Regions from separate parts of the Rhizobium sp. F40D2 genome, predicted to be linked through region 2. Evidence: riboswitches for the same ligand, from Rfam matches in the RefSeq annotation. Region 2 holds a riboswitch; the other holds the start of a gene.
What was found. Region 2 has a riboswitch for S-adenosylmethionine ahead of ACS4RS_RS04905 (O-succinylhomoserine sulfhydrylase). Riboswitches for the same ligand answer to the same signal wherever they lie in the genome.

Region 1 (5,961 bases), 750 kb from region 2:
CGCGGAAATCGAATTCCGTGCCGGCGACGGAACAGATCTCGCCGGTCGGCACCTGCTTCTCGTCGGTCGGCAGATAGTGGTCGGCAGCAATCATGATGTCGTGGCCAAGCGCGTCCTCGCGGCCATCGAGATTGAAATAGGCGTGCTGGCAGACATTGGCGAGCGTCGGCTGGTCGCTGGTCGATTCGTAGGTGACCGACAGTTCGCCGTTGCCGTGCACCCAGAAGGTTGCCTGGATGGTGCAATTGCCGGGATAGCCGGCACGGCCGTCGGGATCGACGATCTTTAGCACCACACGGTCGATATCATGCTCGACCACCGTCCAGTTGCGTTTGGCGATATTGTCGCTGCCGCCGTGCAGATGCGTCACACCGTTTTCGTTCAGTTCGAGCTGGTGGCTCTTGCCGTCGAGCGTGAAGGCGCCGCCGCCGACACGGTTGGCACAGCGGCCGGGCGTCGCGCCGAAATAGGCCGAATAGAGCGGGTAGCTGTCGAAATCCTCAAAGCCGAGCTGCAACGGCGCGTCATGCCCTTCCAGGCGCAGGTCCTGGAGCACCGCGCCCCAGGTGATGATCTTGGCCGTCAGCCCGCCGCCCTTGATGACGATGCGATAGACGGTCTCGCCCGCCTTCGTCTGCCCAAAAACTTCCCGCTCCAACTTATCCGACATGATCGACCGCCCATTTGATATCCAGCATTCCGACCGGAACCTGCCCGCATTTGTTCCAAACCGCAACCGGGCAGGAGCAGAAAGGAACAGCACTCACAGGTCCGTGCCGATCTCCTCCACGTCAAAGGGCGTCGTCTGGTAGATCTCGTTGATCCAGTTGCCGAACAAAAGATGGGCATGGCTGCGCCAGCGGTTCTGTGGCGCAAGCGCCGGATCATTATGCGGGAAATAATTATGCGGCATCTTGATCGGCACGCCGGCATTGACGTCGCGGAAATACTCGTCGGACAGTGAGGTGGAATCATATTCGACGTGATTGAACATATAGAGCCGCCGGCCCCGCTTCTCATGCACGAGGCAGACGCCCATCTCGCTGGATTCCATCAGGATCTCCAGCTTGTCCGATTTCTCGATATCGTCTCGGCGCACTTCGGTCCAGCGCGACACCGGCACCTCGAAATTGTCGGAAAAGCCGTTGAGATAGATGGACGAGGGCTTCAGGTTGCGGTGGCGGTAGACGCCGAAAGCCTTCTCCTTCAGCTCGTATTTCGGAACGCCGTGGAAATGATAGATCGCCGCCATCGCGCCCCAGCAGACGTTCATCGTCGAATGCACATTCGTTTCCGTCCAGTCGAGAATCTCCTGCATCTCTGGCCAATAGGTAACGTCCTCATAGGGCAAAAGCTCGATCGGCGCCCCGGTGATGATGAAGCCGTCGAATTTGCGGTGCTTCACCTCCTCCCAGGTCTGGTAGAAGGCAAGCAGGTGATCTTCGGAGGTATTCTTCGCCTTATGGCCGCCGATGCGGATCAGCGACAGCTCGACCTGCAGCGGCGAGGCGCCGACGAGGCGGGCCATCTGCAATTCGGTCTTGATCTTGTTCGGCATCAAGTTGAGCAGCCCGATCTGCAGCGGACGAATATCCTGACGGATCGCCAGCGTCTCGGTCATCACCCGCACACCTTCTTGAACAAGGGTTTCAAAGGCAGGCAGCGTGTCGGGGATCTTGATGGGCATGGCGGTCACTCGATCAAAAAACAAAAACCGGCGGCGAAAAAAATCGCTACCGGTCCGCACGCGGCCCTTTAGCGACTTTTTTAACGTGGCTGCAAGCCGGCCGGCCAAATCACCACGAAACGCTTAATTAGACCCAGTCGAGCCGCGAATCAACTGCCGAATGCATGCGAGGGCAACCCATGCAAGCATCATCACAGTTTAATGACTGATAGAATCTGTTGATAGACCGGTAACGCCACCATGTTAATAATGGTAAGCATGGGCGATGTTGGAAAAGCGTGATGGCAGATAAGACCGAGGGGAGGCCGGGCATCCGAAGGCAGGATAGGGTAGGCTATGATCTCAGCCTGACTGACCGCCTCGGGGTGATGTTCTCAGCATTCTGGAATTCGCAAGTGCGTGGCAAGGTGCTGTTTCTGGCGACCGTGCTGATCCTCGTCATCCTGGCGACATCCTACGGCCAAGTCATCCTCAATAGGTGGAATGCTCCCTTCTATGATTCGCTGGAGCGCCGCGACCTCGGTGAATTCTTCCACCAGCTCGAAATCTTCGCGATGATCGCCGGCACGCTGCTGCTGCTCAACGTGCTGCAGGCATGGCTGAATCAGATGACCGCGCTCTATATGCGCGAGGGCCTGTCGCGCGACCTCGTTGACCAGTGGCTGAAGCGCAAGCGGGCGCTGCGGCTCGCCTCGAGCGGCCTGATCGGCGTCAATCCGGACCAGCGCCTGCACGAGGATTCCCGCAATCTCGCCGAAAGCACGACAGGGCTTGTTCTCGGCCTGCTGCAGGCGACCATTCTTCTCGTAAGCTTCATCGGCGTACTCTGGGAGCTTTCCAGCGGCTTCATCTTCCACATCAGCGGCCACAGCTTCTCCATTCCCGGCTACATGGTCTGGGCGGCGATTTTCTACGCCGCCTCCGCCTCGGTGCTGAGCCAGGTCGTCGGCCGCAAACTGGTGAAGCTCAATGCCGACCGCTTCTCGAAGGAGGCCGAGCTTCGCTTCACGCTGATGCATGCCAACGAGAACATGCCGGCGATCACTGTTGCCCGCGGCGAGGAGAACGAACGCCGGCGCATCAACACCGACATCAGCTCGGTGCTGAGGGTCGTCAAGCGGCTCGCCATGGCCAATACCAACCTCACCTGGGTTTCGGCCGGCTACGGCTGGCTGGTCATCGTCATTCCGATCATCGTCGCCGCGCCGGCCTATTTCTCCGGCGGCCTCACGCTTGGTCAGCTGATGATGTCGGTCGGCGCCTTCAACCAGGTGAACACGGCGCTGCGCTGGTATGTCGCCAATTTCGGTCCGATCGCCGAATGGCGCGCCACGCTGATGCGCGTCACCGATTTCCGTCAGGCGCTGCTCGACATGGAAGAGGAATTCGCCCTGAAGGACGGCATCGCCTATGAAAACACCGCGCCCGATACGCTGACATTGAAGGATGTGGTGATCGTCGCCAAGATCGGTGAAGAGATCGACGAATGCGGCGGCTTCCGCCTGCGCGAAACCGATGTCGTGATCAAGGCCGGCGAAAAGATCATGATCAACGGCGATCACAGCGTCAACCGCAAGTTGCTCTTCCAGGCGATGGCCGGTCTCTGGCCGTGCGGCAGCGGCACAATGGGCCTGCCGCCGATCGACGACATGCTGTTCGTCCCGCAGATCGCCTATATTCCCGGCGGCACGCTGCGTGAGGCGCTGGCCTTCCCCGAAAGCCCCGATGCCTATGACAAAGCCGCCGTCGAGGCCGCGCTCGACAAAGCCGGCCTGCATTCGCTGATATCTAGGCTCGATACCCGCGCTCGCTGGGATAAACTGCTCGATAGCGACGAACAGAAGGCAATCGGCTTCGCCCGCCTGCTTCTCGCGCGTCCGCGCTGGATCATTTTCGACGAAGTGCTTGAGGGCATGGAGCCGGAGTGGCAGGAAACGATGGCCGGGCTGCTCACCTCCATGCCCGAAAGCGGCATGATCTATATCGGCCGTTCCGAGGCCTATCTCGAGGCATTGAAGCCGCGCGTGCTGCACCTGCAGGCGCTGCCGGCAAAATCCGAGGAACCGCAGCAGCAACAGCAGCAAGTCACCCGTGCCGGCGCCAGCGCCGCCACGGGTGCCGCCGCCATGCCCGCGCCGGCGCTGTAAAGCGCCGCACCGAGAGCCGCTACATCCCTTTGAATTTCACGCATGGTCACATCGGCGGAGTAATTCCGTTGAGGCCGACGGCCACCTGGCTGGCCGAAATGCTGCCGTCCGCCGCTTTCTCGCCGGTGACGATGACACCGGCGCCGGCCTTCAGATCTTCCTTGGTCGCCGGCGCCAAGGTCACGATCGGTGTCGCATCGGCGATGGTGATCGTCTTTTCCTTGCCCTGATAGGTCAGCGTGATCGTATGGCCGTCGACGGATTTGACGGCATTGCTGACGGTCGCGTTGGTCATCTGGCTGTTCGGCTGCGCATCCCAGGGGCGGTTGCCCTCGCCGGTTCCCTTCATCGACGCCGGAAAGATCAGCACTTCGATCGCCCCATCCGGGCCGCTGCCTTTCGGGAGCGAAGCAACCCCAACAAAATCGCCGGGCTTGATATCCTCGACCGACGCTTTTTTGATGCCGCCGACTTTCCAGCCGGCTTTCAGCGTGATCGTCGCATCGCTGCCTTCGCGCGTCTTGACGACGAGACTATCGCCGCTGAACCTTTCGATGGCACCGCGAACCCGAATGCGGTTGCCATCCTGTGCCTGTGCGGCCTGCGATGCGGCAAGCGCGGCGAGGCCGACGGCGGCAAGTACCGTGAAAATTCTGGAATGAGGCTTGCGGGACATATGAGTTTTCCTTGTCGCCATTGCGATTGGCATATCCTCGTAGCGCCGCGCGTCTTTTCAGACGCACAACGGAGGCTGCAACACTTGGATTTTCTGCCGGACGGCACCTTATGCCGCGCGACGGCAGACTGGCTAATCAAGGAAAGGTGAGGCGGGTGGAGTTGGAAAACCTCAGCCTTCCAGCTCTTCCCGCAGCATTTCGAGCTCCAGCCACTCCTCTTCCATCTTGGTGAGGCTGGCCCGCAGCTTCTCCATCTCGCTGGCAAGCCGGTTGAAGGCAGCGGCATCGCGCGTAAAGAGGTTGGGATCGGCCATCGCCTGTTCGCGCTTGGCGATCTCGGCCTCGGCTTTCGCCATCTCCTTCGGCAAATTGTCCAACGCAAATTTCTGCTTGAAGGAGAGCTTGCTCTTCGAGCTTCCCCCGGAAGGCGCCGTCTCCTGCGTCTTCGGCTTCTCCGCCGCCTTCTCGGCCCGCTTGCGCTCGTCGATCGCACCCTTGCGCTGCGCAAGCATGTCGGAATAGCCGCCGGCATATTCGATCCAGCGGCCATCAGGGGCGTCCGGCACGGCGGGTGCAATCGTCGAGGTCACGGTGCGGTCGAGGAAATCACGGTCGTGGCTGACGAGAATGACGGTGCCGGGAAAACCGGCGACGATCTCCTGCAGCAGATCGAGCGTTTCGATATCGAGGTCGTTGGTCGGTTCGTCGAGGATCAACAGGTTCGCCGGGCGCGAGAGAATACGCGCCAGCATCAGCCTAGCGCGCTCGCCGCCGGAGAGGCTTCTGATCGGCGTTCGCGCCTGCTCCGGTTGGAACAGGAACTCCTTCATATAGCCGGTGACATGACGCTGCTCGCCGTTGACGAGCAGGTTTTCGCCGCGCCCATCCGTCAGGTAATTGGCGAGCGTATCCTCGGGATCGAGATCCTCGCGCTTCTGGTCGAGTGTCGCGATCTCCAGATTGGTGCCGAGCTTTATCGTACCGCTATCCGGTAAAAGCTGCCCGGTCAGCATCTTCAGCAGCGTCGTCTTGCCGGCGCCGTTCGGCCCGACCAGACCGATGCAATCGCCGCGATGCACGCGGATCGAGAAAGGCGTGACGATCGGCCGGTCGCCGAAGCTCTTGGTGATCTTGTCGGCCTCGATCACCAGCTTGCCGGATTCCTGTGCGTCCGAAGCCGTCGCCTGCACCGTGCCCTGCGGCCCCTTGTGGCCGCGATATTGCGAGCGCATCGTCTGCAACTCGCCGAGACGGCGCATGTTGCGCTTGCGCCGCGCCGTGACGCCGTAACGCAGCCAGTGCTCCTCGCGCTCGATCGCCTTGCCGAGTTTATGCTGCTCCAGTTCTTCGGCCTCGAGCACCTGGTCGCGCCAGGCTTCGAAATGCGAAAATCCCCTGTCGAGCCGGCGCGAGGTGCCGCGGTCGAGCCAGACGGTTGCGGTCGAAACCT
Region 2 (5,961 bases):
AGAACGAATACAAAAGATTAGCGATGATGCAGCACGGTGGCTCGACTTTTGGTAGTCACTGTGCACCAATTATCCAATTGGTTCGGGGATGGGACTTCATGCGCATTTTTTATTTCGTAGTCGCTCTCATGGCTGCGATGCCACGAATTGGCTTGGCTGATGATAAGGCAATCCAATGGAAAGAGGTCGGGGGCTGGACCGTGGCTGTCGACCCGACTTTAGACAATGGCTGTTTTGTTCTGACGTCCTTTGATGACGACACCATTTTTCGTCTTGGCTTCAATTTCCGACAAAAGGACAAACCTCTGTACATTCTGCTCGGAAATCCGAACTGGAAATCCTTGGAGAAAGGTAAGCATTATCCCATCGAACTCTCGTTAGACCAGACTCAATGGACGGCTGATGCGAGAGGTCTGGATCTCGACGGCCTCAAATCATTGTGGATCGATACCGACGATACCGACTTGATTGAGGAGTTCGCTGGCAAACTGAGTTTCCGCGCCCGCTTTAACGGAAAAGAGATTGTTGCCCTCGGTTTGAAAGATTCCGAGAGGGCAGCGGATGAGTTGCTCGCCTGCCAAAAGGCGGTAAACGATGCGGTCATAAAACAGGCGGGGCCGCCACAATCAAAAGATCCGTTCGAAGCAAAGCCAGGCACCCAAGCCTCGGATCCTTTTGACCTTTAGTCGATTGATGACTGGGCAAGCCCGAGGACTCATGCGGCAGGCACGGCGTTCGTGTTCGCACGACGAAGCGACCGCGAACCTATACGTCAGTTGAGCACGCGCAACAGCCCCGGTGAATCCAGCGAGAAGGCGGGGATGTCGACATCGAACATCTCGCCTTCATCCGTTTCCATCTGGTAATGGCCGAACATCAGGCCGGAGGGGGTGTCGAGCGGGCAGCCGGAGGAATATTCGTAGGTGTCGCCGGGGCTGAGCCGCGGCTGTTCGCCGACGACGCCCGGGCCGGTCACCTCGTCCACCTGCCCGTTCTGGTCGGTGATATTCCAGTAGCGGTTGACCAGGCGAACGGCGATGGCGGAATTGTTGCTGATGACAATCCGGTAACCCCAGACATAGCGATCGTCTTCCGGATCGGATTGCTCCTCCAGATAGAATGGTTCGACGACGACTTCGATATCTTTTGTGAGGGCGCGATACATGCCTTGCACCTTAGTCAAGATATGTTACCCGTATCTTATAAGAGGCGCTGTCCGTCAAGAAACGGAACGTTGATCGTGACTAAAACGGTCCTGATCCAAGCTGTTTCGATCGTTAAGCCTAATTGACAGTGTTAATTTCACTTCCGAACGCCGGCACCGCCGAACTTGTTCCCCGGCCGGACCGCAGTGAGGTCTGGCCTATCCCAACGTGGCGTGCCGAACCCGAGAGGGGTCCGGCCGCCATGGGTGCGATCAGGCGGAGACCTTGGCAAGCGCCTTGGCGAAATCCTCGATCAGGTCGTCGGTATCCTCGATGCCGGCCGAAAGGCGGACCGTGCCCGGGGAGATGCCGAGTTCGGCGCGCGCCTCTTCCGTCAGGTTCTTGTGCGTCGTCGTCGCCGGATGGGTGATCAGGCTCTTGCTGTCGCCGAGATTGTTGGAAATCTTGACGATATCGAGCGCGTTCTGCAGCGCGAAGGCCGCCTCCTTGCCGCCCTTCAATTCGAAGGCGACGAGGGTCGAGCCGCCGGTCATCTGCTTGGCGATGATGTCGGCCTGCGGATGGTCCTTGCGGCCGGGATAGATCACCTTGGCGACCTTGTTCTGCCCGGCGAGGAAATCGGCGATCTTCGCCGCATTCTCAGTCTGCTGCTTGACGCGCAGCGGCAGCGTCTCGATGCCCTTCAGCAGCGTCCAGGCATTGAACGGCGACATGGCTGGGCCGGTATGGCGGAAATAGTCGTGCAGGTTCTCGTCGATCCAGTCCTTGTCGGCAAGCACGACGCCGCCGAGGCATCGGCCCTGGCCGTCAATGTGCTTGGTGGCGGAATAGACGACGATATGGGCGCCGAGCTCCAGCGGCTTCTGGAAGAGTGGCGTCGCAAAGACGTTGTCGACGACGACCTTGGCGCCGATCTGGTTGGCGAGCTTGGCGACCCCGGCGATATCAACCACCTCGAGCGTCGGGTTGGTCGGGCTTTCCAGGAAGAACACCTTGGTGTTCGGCCGGATTGCCTTTTCCCAGTTGGCAAGATCCCGGCCGTCGACCAGCGTGCACTCGACGCCGTATCTCGGCGCCAATGTTTCCACCACCCAGCGGCAGGAGCCGAAGAGAGCGCGCGCGGCGACGATATGGTCGCCCGCCTTGACCTGGCAGAGGATGGCTGCGCTGACCGCCGCCATGCCGGATGCGGTGGCGCGGGCGTCTTCCGCGCCTTCCAGCATGCACATGCGCTTTTCGAACATGTCGTTGGTCGGGCTGCCGTAGCGGGCATAGATGTAGCCGTCCGTCTCGCCCTTGAAGCGGGCTTCGGCCGCTTCCGACGTCTCGTAGACGAAGCCCTGCGTGAGATAGATTGCCTCGGATGTTTCGCCATATTGCGAACGCAAGGTTCCGCCGTGGACGAGTTGCGTTGCCGGGCGCCAGGTCTTGCTCATGCCATCACCTTCACATAACAAAAAAACCGGCCGCAAAAGCAGACCGGTTTCAACCCGGTCTTTTTAGCCACTTGTTTAACGTGGCTGCAAGCCGACCGGCCAAATCACCACGGGATAATTCTGCAATACTGCTGTTAGCTGCTTGCGTCAATTCCCCGTATTTGGTTTTGTCGGCGGCAAATGATGGATGGGGCATGATGGCTCGTGAAACGGGAATTCTGGCGGACCGCGCGATCTCGGCGCTGTTCGAAACGGGGCGGCTGATCTCCGAGCGCGAGTTGGACCGCGACCAGATCCAGCCGGCAAGCCTTGATCTGCGCTTGGGCGCCAAGGCTTTTCGGGTGCGCGCCTCTTTCATGCCCGGCCCTTCGCATCTGGTGTCGGACAAGCTCGACCGGCTGAGCCTGCATGTGATCGATCTTTCCGAAGGCGCCGTGCTCGAAACCGGCTGCGTCTATATCGTGCCGCTGATGGAGAGCTTGGCGCTGCCGGCCGGCATGTCGGCCTCGGCCAATCCGAAGAGCTCGACCGGCAGGCTCGATATCTTCACCCGCGTCATCACCGATTACGCTCAGGAATTCGACAAGATCCCAGCAGGCTATTCCGGCCCGCTCTATCTCGAAATCAGCCCGCGCACCTTCCCGATCGTCGTGCGCCGCGGCTCGCGCCTGTCGCAGATCCGCTTCCGCGTCGGCCAGGCCCTGCTCGGTGAGCCGGAACTGTTGAAGCTGCATGAAAGCGAAACGCTGGTCGCCAGCAAGCAGCCGAACGTATCGGGCGGCGGCATCGCGCTGTCGATCGACCTCGCCGGGGATGAAGACGGCCTGATCGGCTACCGTGGCAAACACCACACCGCCGTCGTCGATGTCGACAAGAAAGCTCAGCACGACATCTTCGATTTCTGGGAACCGCTCTATAGCCGCGGCCGCAACGAACTGATTCTCGATCCGGACGAATTCTATATCCTCGTCTCGCGCGAGGCCGTGCATGTGCCGCCGGATTATGCCGCCGAGATGACCCCCTTCGACCCATTGGTCGGCGAATTCCGCGTCCATTACGCCGGCTTCTTCGACCCCGGCTTCGGCCACGCACCGGCCGGCGGCCGCGGCAGCCGCGCCGTGCTCGAAGTGCGCAGCCACGAAGTGCCCTTCATCCTCGAAGACGGCCAGATCGTCGGCCGCCTCGTCTACGAGCACATGCAGGAAAAACCGACCAGCCTCTACGGCTCCGGCCTCGGCTCCAACTACCAGGCGCAGGGCCTCAAACTCTCGAAGCATTTTCGCATCTGAGACGGCTGCGCCGCGACTTGACAGCGGCCCCCATCTGTTGGAAATCTCGCATCATCGCGGGTGTAGCTCAATGGTAGAGCAGCAGCTTCCCAAGCTGAATACGAGGGTTCGATTCCCTTCACCCGCTCCAGCTACCTCTTCCAGCGACCTTCTTCTAATCCCCAAAAAAGCGGATTGGCTTGTACCGGCGGTGCGCGATGATCAGGCTCCGGTCGGGCTGGATGATGTAGGTTTCTTCAACCTGCTGGCCATACTGGTCGATGAAATCATGCGGGAAGGCGGAACCAACAGGTGATTTGGTGAGCTTGGTGCGTGGCTGGCCGTTGTAGGTGATGCTTCCCGGGATCGGCTCCAGGCCGGGGCCGCTATAGGTTGCGGTGCTGCACCCGGTGAGGATGAGGGTGGCAATCAGGCCGATGAGTGCGGGTTTCATATCAATCCCTTCCGGTGCGCCGAACGATGCGACCTTACTCCCGATCGGATGACGCTCGCCAGATGAAACGGCATATCCGCCTTCAATCCTTCGAGAAACGCTGCTTGGGACGTCGTGATCGGCTATCGGGGCTATTCCATTGCCGAAGTGGGCGCCGTCTGCTAGATCGGCGGTGTCGAAAAAGGCAGGATCGGTTGAGGTAAGCCCGATCCCTTCCGCTAGAGCGTCATCAGCGCTCTCAAGAAGCTCTGCTCCGTAGCCTATGGCACGAGAACCCGCGACGTGATCCGCATGCAAATGCGGGATCCCGGCGGCGTGCGGAGACGGCAAATTGCAGTCCCGGGATTTTTTTGAACGGAGACTGTCATGCGCCTGAACCATCTCGATTTTCACGTACCCGATATCGCTGAAACGGCGGATTTCTTCATCCGCCATTTCGGCCTGCGGCTGAAGGGTATGCGCGGCCATAATGGCCTTGCGATCATGGAGGACGATGCCGGCCTCGAAATCGTCCTCAGCCACGCCATCGCCAAGTTCGGCACCGCCGACCAGGTGGAGATAGGGCGACAGACCTATCATATCGGCTTCATCCTGCCCGAAAGGGCGGATGTCGATAGGGTTCATGCCGGGCTTGTTGCCGCTGGCGCGGTTCTGTCAGGTCCGCCGGCCGCCATGCGCGGCGGCTGGCTGTTCTATTGCACGGCGCCGGGGAATATTCTCGTCGAGGTGGGGTGGCGGCCGGGTTAGGGGGAAGCTTGAGAGAAAAGGATGGACTTCGATTTGCCCCCGTGGACTGCCCCTCACCCTAGCCCTCTCCCCGTAAAACGGGGAGAGGGGACGTGCCCTGCGAGACGTTGGCGAGGAACGGAGAGGTCGCGGCACACCCCCTTCGCCCCGTTTACGGGGAGAAGGTGGCGGCAGCCGGATGAGGGGCAGGCGGCGATCGCCGGGGAGTATTATTTGCCTCAGAACTCCGTCCAGTCACCATCCTGGCCTTTCGGCGCGCTGTTGGTTGCACCGAAAGCGTTGGCAAGCGTCTGGCCGAGGGCGCGGGCGGGCGAGGCTGTCGGGCGGGCAGCACCTTCCCGGGCGACGCGGACCGCGGGTGCCTTGGCCACTGGGCGCGCGGCGGCGCGTGGTGCGGCTGCCGGCGGTCGGGTCGAGGCGATCGGTGCGGCAGCGGCGAAGCCGCCGGTGCCTGTCAGCCTGAACTGGCCGAGCAGGTTGTTCAGCGCTGTCGCTTCCGTCGCCAGGCTGTGGCTGGCGGCTGTCGACTGCTCGACCATGGCCGCGTTCTGCTGGGTGCCCTGATCCATGGTGTTGACGGCGGTGTTAATCTCCTGCAGCCCGATCGACTGTTCGCGCGAGGCTTCGGCGATGGCGTGAACGTGCTGGTTGATTTCCTGCACCTCCTGGACGATCGAATCGAGCGCCTTGCCGGTTTCGCCGACCAGCGAAACACCGGTCTGCACATGCGTGCCGGAATTGGTGATCAGGTCCTTGATTTCCTTGGCCGCCTTGGCCGAGCGCTGGGCCAGCTCACGCACCTCCTGGGCAACGACGGCAAAACCCTTGCCGGCATCGCCGGCACGCGCAGCTTCGACGCCGGCGTTCAACGCCAACAGGTTGGTCTGGAA

Region 1: it holds a riboswitch for S-adenosylmethionine, as region 2 does, so the genes downstream of both, metA (homoserine O-acetyltransferase MetA) here and ACS4RS_RS04905 (O-succinylhomoserine sulfhydrylase) in region 2, are expected to answer to the same signal.

What each region holds. Positions count from the first base shown of each region.
Region 1 covers NZ_CM131436.1:1,770,564-1,776,524, reverse strand. Annotated here, with positions in the region: gene ACS4RS_RS08530 (aldose epimerase family protein) at 1-670, opposite strand, end outside; gene metA (homoserine O-acetyltransferase MetA) at 764-1,687, opposite strand; SAM riboswitch at 1,736-1,813, opposite strand; gene ACS4RS_RS08520 (SbmA/BacA-like family transporter) at 1,969-3,834, shown strand; gene ACS4RS_RS08515 (hypothetical protein) at 3,881-4,510, opposite strand; gene ACS4RS_RS08510 (ATP-binding cassette domain-containing protein) at 4,682-5,961, opposite strand, start outside.
Region 2 covers NZ_CM131436.1:1,020,721-1,026,681, reverse strand. Annotated here, with positions in the region: gene ACS4RS_RS04915 (hypothetical protein) at 99-686, shown strand; gene apaG (Co2+/Mg2+ efflux protein ApaG) at 773-1,165, opposite strand; gene ACS4RS_RS04905 (O-succinylhomoserine sulfhydrylase) at 1,418-2,602, opposite strand; SAM riboswitch at 2,645-2,723, opposite strand; gene ACS4RS_RS04900 (2'-deoxycytidine 5'-triphosphate deaminase) at 2,797-3,891, shown strand; tRNA gene ACS4RS_RS04895 (tRNA-Gly) at 3,948-4,021, shown strand; gene ACS4RS_RS04890 (hypothetical protein) at 4,046-4,324, opposite strand; gene ACS4RS_RS04885 (VOC family protein) at 4,691-5,071, shown strand; gene ACS4RS_RS04880 (methyl-accepting chemotaxis protein) at 5,290-5,961, opposite strand, start outside.